One region of the Dactylosporangium sp. NBC_01737 genome, then DNA from elsewhere that is predicted to be linked to it. Evidence: riboswitches for the same ligand, from Rfam matches in the RefSeq annotation. Region 1 holds a riboswitch; the other holds the start of a gene.
The links. A riboswitch is a leader RNA that binds a small molecule or an ion and turns the genes downstream of it on or off. The one in region 1 is predicted to bind cyclic di-AMP.
Positions count from the first base shown of each region.

Region 2: another riboswitch for cyclic di-AMP. It lies ahead of OHA72_RS02010 (C40 family peptidase); the one in region 1 lies ahead of OHA72_RS07805 (C40 family peptidase).

Region 1 is NZ_CP109153.1:1,801,157-1,804,897, reverse strand. Features, by position in the region: gene OHA72_RS07810 (LamG-like jellyroll fold domain-containing protein) at 80-913, shown strand; cyclic di-AMP (ydaO/yuaA leader) riboswitch at 1,022-1,160, shown strand; gene OHA72_RS07805 (C40 family peptidase) at 1,169-2,155, shown strand; gene dcd (dCTP deaminase) at 2,199-2,780, opposite strand; gene OHA72_RS07795 (MarR family winged helix-turn-helix transcriptional regulator) at 2,794-3,300, opposite strand; gene OHA72_RS07790 (pyridoxamine 5'-phosphate oxidase family protein) at 3,322-3,741, shown strand, end outside.
Region 2 is NZ_CP109153.1:432,354-438,165, forward strand. Features, by position in the region: gene OHA72_RS01995 (IS110 family RNA-guided transposase) at 1-327, shown strand, start outside; gene OHA72_RS02000 (ABC transporter ATP-binding protein) at 345-1,109, opposite strand; gene OHA72_RS02005 (ABC transporter ATP-binding protein) at 1,138-1,911, opposite strand; cyclic di-AMP (ydaO/yuaA leader) riboswitch at 2,203-2,348, shown strand; gene OHA72_RS02010 (C40 family peptidase) at 2,356-3,348, shown strand; gene OHA72_RS02015 (methyltransferase domain-containing protein) at 3,394-4,140, shown strand; gene OHA72_RS02020 (Rv0361 family membrane protein) at 4,151-4,582, shown strand; gene OHA72_RS02025 (sigma-70 family RNA polymerase sigma factor) at 4,633-5,556, opposite strand.

The sequences.
Region 1 (3,741 bases):
CCCCGTTTCGCCGACTTCCGCGGTGCGCTGCTCGGCATAATGTCCGGTTATGCGTACGTGGCCCCGCCGGCGACGGCTCATGCTTCTTGTTGCGCTCGCATCGATGGTCGCGGCCGGCGGCTGGGCTCTGCACCGTGGCCCGTCCACCGACAGCACCGGTCTCGCCGAGGACGCGTCGCCGGCTTCTCCATCCGCCGGGGCCGCGTCCACTGCCGCCGCCGTGAGCGGGGCCGCGCCGCCCTCCTCCGCCGCCTCGGGTCAGCGTGCGCATCCGGCGGTGACCGTCCGGTACACCTTCGACGGCGGGATCACGGGTCAGGTCCTGGACGGCGGCGGGCGGCTCCCGCTCCGGGTCCGCAAGGCCGGCGGCGAGCTGTCGGCCGTCCCGCACGGCGGCGGACTCGCGGTGCGATTCCCCGAGCCATGTGAGCATTACGGTGCGGAGAGTTGTGCACGTGCCATCCTGCAGAGTGGCCCCGCGGATTTCCTCAATCCGGGACAGGGTGCGTTCACGTATGGCGCAAGTGTGCTCGTCGCACCCGATGAGACTTCCAAGGGCGCCAATGTCATCCAAAAAGGGTTCTCGGTTGGTGACAGTCAGTTCAAGTTGCAGGTGGATGGCGCCGCCGGGCACCCCAGTTGTGTGATTGTCGGCACTTCCGGACCTACCATTTACGTAGCACTCGCATCGCTGACCGTGGCTGACGGGCGGTGGCACCGGGTTGAGTGTTCACGCAGTGACGCGCTGCTCACGGTGGCTGTGGACGGCCAGCTCAAGGGCCGATCAACCATTCCTTCGTCACTGTCCATAGTGAACTCGGATCCACTCTGTATTGGCGGCAAGGGGACCAGCGCGAACAACGACCAGTTCGTCGGTGCAATTGATGATGTGTTCGTCACGAAGCCTGCGTGACTTTTCGGGCCAAATCAGACAACAATCGCGCACTGACTTGCCCCTTGGGAGCGCTCGCCATACCGTGATTTCCGGTCGTATGGATGTCCGCGCCCAGCACGGGTGCGCCAGACGGCACCGCCGAGTCGAAATTTGAACCGGGGACCCACCTGCGCCATCTGGGGTGAATCCGCGACGAGGTCGCGGTAGGACGAACTTCCCGTCCGAACCCGTCAGCTAACCCGGTAGGCGGCTGGAAGAAGGAGCATCTCCTCGGTGGAGACCCATACGAGGCGGCCTCAGCGTCTGGCGCGACTCCTCGTCGCCACGCTCGGCGGTCTGTCGCTCGCCGTCGGGATCACCGGTGCCGCACACGCGGAGCCGACCCCGGCCGAGCTCGAAGCGCAGATCGACAAGAAATGGAATGAAGTCGAGCCCATCATCGAGCAGCACAACCAGCTCAAGGGCGAGCTCAAGGCCAACCTGGCGAAGCAGGCGACGCTCAAGAACCAGATCGACCCGCTGCAGGCCCAGGTCGACACCGCGCTGCTGCGGGTGAGCGCGTTCTCGGTCCTGCAGTACAAGACCGGCCGCGTCTCCAGCTTCAACGCCCTGATGACCACCGGCTCGCCGGACACGTTCGCCGAGCAGCTGGTCATGCTCAACATGCTCGCCAAGGACGAAGCCGAGGGCATCAAGGACGTCCTGGACAGCAAGAAGGTCCTCGACGACCAGAAGAAGCCGCTCGACGAGCTGATCGCCAGCCAGAAGGCCGCCGAGGCCGAGATGGCGGCGAAAGAGACCACCATCAACGCCGAGATCAAGTCCCTCAATGAGCTGCGCACCAAGGTGTACGGGACCAGCGGCGCGACCGGCGAGCTGCGCCCCGTCGCCTGCCCGGTCGAATACTCCGGCGGCGACGCCGCGAAGGCCGCGCAGGTCGCCTGCCAGCAGATCAGCAAGAAGTACGTGTGGGCGGCTGAGGGCCCCAACACCTTCGACTGCTCCGGCCTGACGCTCTACGCCTGGAAGCAGGCCGGCCACACGCTGCGGCACTACACCAAGTGGCAGTACCAGGACACCAAACGCATCACCCGTGCCGAGCTGAAGGCCGGCGACCTGGTCTTCTTCTACAGCGATCTGCATCACGTCGGCATCTACGTCGGTGGCGGCTGGATGGTCCACGCACCGACCTCCGGCGACGTGGTCCGGATGAAGAAGATCGACAGTGGGCCGATCGCGGGCTACGGCCGGGTCGCTTAGCGCTTTTCCGGGAGGGCGGCCCGCTGGCGCGGGCCGCCCTTCTTCATGTCGTCGTCGGCCAGGTGCGCCAGTTCTGCCACGAGCGGCTCGCCGTCGGCCCGCGCTGGCCCTGATACCGGGAGCCGTACACGGCGGAACCATACGGATGCTCCGACGGCGACGACAGCCGGAAGATGCACAGCTGCCCGATCTTCATCCCCGGCCAGAGCATGATCGGCAGGTTGGCCACGTTGGACAGCTCCAGCGTCACGTGCCCGGAGAACCCCGGATCGATGAACCCCGCGGTCGAATGGGTGAGGAGCCCGAGCCGCCCCAGGCTGGACTTGCCCTCCAGCCGGCCGGCCAGCTGATCGCCGAGGCTGATCACCTCGAGCGTCGAGGCGAGCACGAACTCGCCCGGGTGCAGCACGAACGGTTGCCCGTCGTCGACCTCCACCATCGCGGTGAGATCGTCCTGCTGCGTGGCCGGATCGATGTGGGTGTACAGGTGGTTGTTGAAGACCCTGAACCACCGGTCGAGCCGCACGTCGATGCTGGACGGCTGAACCAGGTCCTTTTCGAACGGCTCCAGCCGCAACTGGCCGTCGGCGAGCTCTTTTGTCAGGTCACGGTCGGAGAGCAACACGTCCCTGACCCTATTACGCCGTTTGGTTCGCCTCATCGGCGGCGGCCGCGGTCGCCTCGTTGACCTTGATCAGGACCCGCGCGGCGGCGGCAAGCTCCCCCTCGTCGAACTCGCCGAACGCCGCCCGCATGTGCCGCCCCAGCGGCGTGAAGAACGCCTGCGCCAAGGCCCTTGCCGATGGCTGCATCACGAGGTGTACGCGACGCCGATCGGCCGTGTCGTGCCGCCGCTCGACGTGCCCGGCCCGCGTGAGCCGGTCGAGCAGCGCGGTCGTCGCCGCCGGGCTCAGCCGCAACTTCCGGGCCAATCCGCCCGGCGTGAGAGGCTGATGCTCCTCGGCCGCCCGCCAGATGTACGCCACCGCGTTGAGATCCGTCCGGTGCAGCCCGTGCGCCCGCGTGAACACCTCGACGAACCGGTCCGCCTCAAGGTTGAACGTCCGCAGCAGGTCGATCAGCTCGTCCGGGTCACCCACCAGGCTATTGTCCTCCATTCGAGGAATCACACACTTCTCGAACACGTGTACGAGTAACTTGGAGGCATGGCGACGTGGGCAGAATTCTCCGCGGCCGAGCCCCTCCTGGCGACGGCCATCCGCACCCTGATCTGCCAGTACGGCCCCGGCATGGGCTACCTGGCCACCATCCGCCCCGACGGAGGACCCCGCGTCCACCCCGTGATGCCCGTCATCACCGAAACGGGCCTCTACTGCTTCATCCTGCCCTCCCCGAAACGCCACGACCTCGACCGCGACGGCCGCTACGCGCTGCACAGCTTCCCCGCCGAGGACACCTCCGACGAGGCCTACGTCTCAGGCCGCGCCACCCCCGTCATGGATCCCCTGCTCGTGGCCGAACTCGCCCTCCAGATGCGAGCCGCCCAACGCGTCGACTGGAAGCTCTACGCCCTCACCGTCGAGGTGGCCCTGATCGTCCAACGCGACTCCCCACTCACGTCGACG
Region 2 (5,812 bases), 1.4 Mb from region 1:
GCCGCGCTCGCCGGTGTCACCCCGGTGACCAAGGAATCCGGCAAACACCGAGCCGTGCACTTCAGATGGGCGTGCAACAAACGCTTCCGCGTCGCGGTCACCACCTTCGCCGACAACAGCCGCCACGACAGCGACTGGGCAGCAAGGGTCTACGCCGCCGCCTGCGCCCGCGGCCTGGACCACCCACACGCCATCCGCGTCCTCGCCCGAGCCTGGATCCGCGTCATCTGGCGCTGCTGGACCGACCAGACGCCATACAACCCCGACCGGCACGGCAACGCTGTACGACTGAACCAACCCACACAAACCACGTTGGTCGCTGCCTGAGGTTGACACAGGGAGTGTCATGCCGCCTCCACCTCCCCCAGGTAGGCACGCAGGACGTCAGGGTTGTTCTGCACCTCGGCGGGCGTGCCGGTGGCGACCGGCACGCCGAAGTCGACGACCATGACCCGGTCGGCGAGGTCCATGACGAGGCCCATGTCGTGCTCGACGAGGATCATCGGGATGCCGAGCTCCTCGCGGACGTCGAGGATGAAGCGGGCCATGTCCTCGGTCTCCTCCAGGTTCATCCCGGCGACCGGCTCATCCAGCAGCAGCAGCTTCGGCTCCATCGCCAGGGCGCGGCCGAGTTCGACGCGTTTCTGCACGCCGTACGGCAGCAGCCCCACCGGCAGGCGGCGCCACTGGGCCAGTTCGAGGAAGTCCACGATGTCCTCGACCACGGCCCGGTTGGCGATCTCCTCTCGCCGGGCGCGGCCGAGCCACGCGATGGCGGCGAGGGTGCCGTAGCGGATGTGGTGGTGCCGGCCGAGCATGAGGTTCTCCAGCACGGTCAGGTGCTGGAACAGCTCGACGTTCTGGAAGGTGCGGGCCACGCCCAGCTTGGCGACCTTGTCCGGGCGCAGTCCGGTGAGCTCGAGCTCGTCGAGCATCACCCTGCCTTTCTGCGGCCGGTACACACCGGAGATCACATTGAAGATCGACGTCTTCCCGGCCCCGTTGGGGCCGATGACGGCGAACAGCTCGTCCTTGGCGACGGTGAACGAGACACCGTCGATGGCTTTGACGCCGGCAAAGCTGAGCCGGACGTCTTCGAAACGCAGCACGGCGACTCCCGAAGGGGTTGTTGCGGCTCTATGACAGCCAGCGTTTGCGACGCTTGTAGTGCTTGACGTCGCGGAAGGACCGCTCGGCCCGTCCGAGGTAGAACTCGCGGATGTCGTCGTCGGCGAGCAGTTCGGCGGCGGGTTTGTCGAGCACGACCTTGCCCGTCTCCAGCACGTATCCGTGCTCGGCGATGGACAGCGCCATGGTCGCGTTCTGCTCGACCAGCAGCACGCCGGTGCCGGCCCGGTTGATCTGCACGATCAGGTCGCGGACCTGCTCGACCAGGCGCGGCGCGAGGCCGAGGCTGGGCTCGTCGAGCAGCAGGTACGCCGGGTCGGACATCAGGGCCCGCCCCATCGCCAGCATCTGCTGCTCGCCGCCGGAGAGGTATCCGGCGATGCTGCCGCGCCGCTGGGCGAGGACGGGGAAGAGGCTGTACATGCGGTCCATCGCCTCGGCCCGTCCTTTCGGGCGGGTGTGGGCGCCGAGCCGCAGGTTCTCCTCGACGGTCAGCTCGGCGAACGTTCTTCGCCCCTCCATCACCTGCGACACGCCGCGGCGGACCACGGCGGCCGGCCGGAGCCGGTGGATGGGCTTGTCGTCGAGCGTGACGGCGCCCTTGGTGATGGCGCCGTCGTGCACGCCCAGCAGGCCCGACAGGGCCCGCAGCAGCGTGGTCTTGCCCGCACCGTTCGCGCCGAGCAGCGCGACGATGCGTCCGGGTGGCACCTGCAGGCTGACGCCGCGCAGCACCAACATCACGTCGTCGTAGACGACCTCGAGGTTCTGGACACGCAACATGGGGGTGACGCTCCTCCGGGGGTGTTCGGAGTGGGCGAACTATGTGCATCGTCGGTGAATAAAGTTACGTGTATTTAACCGGGTATCAGAGCAGAATCAAGCCCCAATTGTGTGTCCGTCAACACCATCTTCTGTGGCGCATCACCGTCCGATGTGGACCGACAACTCGCCGTGATTCGGACTTTTAGGGTAATAGATATAGAACGACACGCGTGGGTTTCGCTTCGCTGGTGATCACGTTAAGTTAGGTCCGGCCTGCCCGGCAGTCCGTCGCCCACCCCGGGCGGCGCCGTGCAAGCGCCGCCGAGTCGAGCGCCCATGGCGCTGTCGAGCCGGGGACCCAGGTTCCTTGGGGTGAATCCGCGAAGCCGCGGTAGGGCGCACTCTTCCCGCCCGAACCCGTCAGCTAACCCGGTAGGCGGTCGGTGAATGAAGGGTCATCCCTTGTCCGCTGGACACCGCGCCAAGCGGTCACTGCTGCGTTCCCTGATCATCGGGGCCGTCGCGCTGGCCGTCGTGGCGCCTGCGAGCGTCGCCAAGGCCGATCCCACAGCTGCCGAGATCCAAGCCCAGCTCGAGAAGGCGGGCGACGAGCTCGAAGTCACGATCGAGGCCTACAACAAGATCAATGAAACGCTTGCCGCCACTCAGGCGGAGGCCGCCACCGTCCAGGCGAAGATCCAGCCCCTCGCGGACAGCATGGCCGCGGCCAACTCCGACGTCGACGTCATCGCCATCGCCGCGTTCAAGGGCTCAGGCAACATGGTGAGCCTCAACGTCATGCTCAGCGCGCAGTCGTCGGACACGCTGATCGACCAGCTCACCACGCTGCGGCAGATCAGCAAGCACCAGCAGCGCGCGATCGCCGAGTATTCGGAGGCCAAGTCGAAGCTGGACGACGAGAAGAAGAAGATCGACGACACGCTCGCCGCGGAGAACGCGCAGAAGGCCGAGCTGGAGACCAAGAAGAAGAAGATCGAGGGCGACGTCAAGAAGCTCGACGCCCTCAAGCGGCGCGCCGCCGCGGCCGGCAGCACCGGATCGACCGGTGTGAAGGTGTCCCTCGGCGCCGAATGCACGAGCCCGGCGAACTCCGCCGTCGCGTTCGCCTGCGCCCAGCTCGGCGAGCCCTACAAGTGGGGCGCCGCCGGACCGGGCAGCTGGGACTGCTCGGGCCTCACCATGGGTGCCTGGAAGGCGGCCGGCATCACGCTGCCACACAACGCCAACGACCAGTGGCGCTCGAGCAGGGTCACGCACGTCTCGCGGTCCGCGCTCTCGCCGGGAGACCTGGCGTTCTTCGGAGGATCGTCGCCCAGCCACGTCGGCATCTACATCGGCAACGGCAAGATGATCCACGCACCGACCACGGGCCGCAACGTCGAGGTCGCCTCGGTCGACCGTTCCAACACGACCGGCTACGGGCGCCCTCACTAGGAACCCCTCGTCACGCGCCAGGAGGCCATGCCCGCAAGATGGGGCATGGCCTCCTGGGATCCCGAGCAGTACGCCCGCTTCGCCGACGAACGGGCCCGGCCCTTCCACGAGCTGGTCGCGCGCATCCCGACCACCTCCGCCGTGGCGGTCGTGGACCTCGGCTGCGGGCCCGGCACGCTGACCGCGACCCTCGCCGCGCGGTACCCGGACGCGGCTGTGCTCGGCATCGACTCCTCGCCGCAGATGCTCGCCGCCGCAGCGCCTTTGGCCGGCCCGCAGGTGTCCTTCCAGCTCGGCGACATCGCCGGGTGGCGGCCGCAGCGCGGGTCGGTCGACGTCATCGTCGCCAACGCGTCGCTGCAGTGGGTGCCCGATCACGCGGCGTTACTGCCGGTGCTGGCCGCGGCCCTCGACGACGGCGGGACGCTCGCCTTCCAGGTCCCGACCGGCGGCCCGATCCTCGACCCGGGCATCCTCGACCCCGGCGTCCTGGGTCCGCGCGGCGCGACGCCGGTGCAGGAGCCCGCCTGGTACGTGCGGACCCTCGCCGCGCTGGGCCTCACCGTGGACGCGTGGGAGACCACGTACTTCCACGTCCTGCCCGGCGACGACCCGGTCCTGGAGTGGTTCAGCGGCACCGGCCTGCGGCCCTACCTCGACGCGCTGTCCGGCGCGGAGCTCGACGACTTCCGCGCGCGGGTCGCCGCCCGGCTGCGCGAGCGCTACCCCCGCGAGCCGTTCGGCACGATCCTGCCGTTTCCGCGACTGTTCGTGGTGGCGCAACGATCTTAAGATCTCGCCCGTGACCCAATCTCGCAGCCGCCGCAGCTCGGTGAAGATCGTGCTGATCGTCCTTGCCGTCGTGGTCGTGCTGTGCTGCTGCGGCGGCGGCGCGGGTGCCTACTTCTTCTTCGACGACCGCACGAAGGCCGCCCGCGAGGCGACGTCGGCGTTCCTGTCCGACCTCGAGTCGGGTGACCTCGCCGCGGCCTACGAGCGGCTGTGCGACGACACCCGGGCCCGTTACGAACAGTCATCGTTCGAGGCGGCGGTCAACCGGCGCAAGCCGGTCTCGCACGACCTGCACTGGGGTGGCTGGTACGGCAACGACAACGGGCTCGAGACCGCCAGGATCACCGCCGATGTGACCTACTCCACCGGCCCGAAGGAGGCCCACGCCGTCCCGCTGCGCAAGGAGGCCGGCGCCTGGAAGGTTTGCGGCAACCCCTACTGACACGGAGCAGCCCCCGACCGGGAAGGTCAGGGGCTGCGGGTTGCTGTCGGTCAGGCCGCCTGCAGGCCTTCGGCGCGGGCCAGCTCGCGGAGCCGGCCGAGGGCCTGGATCTCCAGCTGGCGGATGCGCTCGCGGGACAGGGAGAACCGGCTCGCGACCTCGGTCAGCGAGTGCTCGCGACCGTCCTCCAGACCGTAGCGGGCGCGCATGATGCCCGCGGACCGGTCGTCGAGGTGGTTGAGCAGGCCCTCGATGCGCTGGCGCTCCAGGGCGGCGAGGACCACGTCCTCCGGCGACGGTGCGTCGGAGTCGGAGACCAGGTCGCCGAGGCTGGTGTCACCGTCGTCACCGACAGGGGTGTCGAGCGAGACGGTGTCCTGGGACCAGCGCTTGAGCTCGTGGACGCGCTCGACGGGGACGCCGAGGGCGACGGCGAGCTGCTCGGGCTCGGGGTCGTTGCCGAGCTCGCGGGTGAGCTGACGCGCGACGTTGCGCATCCGGTTGACGTCTTCGACGAGGTGGACGGGCAGCCGGACGGTGCGTTCCTGCTGCGCTATCGCCCGGCTGATCGCCTGGCGGATCCACCATGTCGCATACGTCGAGAATTTGTAGCCGCGCACGTAGTCGAACTTCTCGACGGCTCGGACCAGGCCGGTGTTGCCCTCCTGGATGAGGTCGAGCATCGGCATGCCGGACCGCACGTAGCGCCGCGCGATCGAGACCACGAGTCGCAGGTTGGCCCGGATGAACCGGTCCTTGGCACGCTCTCCCTCGTCGACGAGGCGCTGCAGCTCCGCGGCGCTCACGCCGTCGGGCAGCTCCGCCACGTCCAGCAGGTGCTCCGCGTAGAGACCAGCCTCGACCGCCTTGGAAAGCTCGACCTCAGAAGCGGCGTCGAGCAGCGGCGTGCGGGAGATCTCATGCAGGTAGACACCAACCAGGTCACGCTCTTCGGCACCTGTATCGGGTCGCATCTCCACTTTCACGTTCTCCACCTTCGGGCCCCTCCCCGTCCATCCTTCGCCTTCCCCGTTTCACCCTGCTAAAACGGGTGCCCCCCGGGTATGCCCCCTACACAACAGTCACCTGGCCTGCCGAATTCCACCCTCGCGGGCGATTCCGGTGACGACCCGTGAGAGTTGCACCACTTACCTAGACGACTCGGGAGCTGATCCGGTTCGCTTCGGTTCCAACAAGTGATACGTGGTATTCCTGCCCGTCAGACGCCTA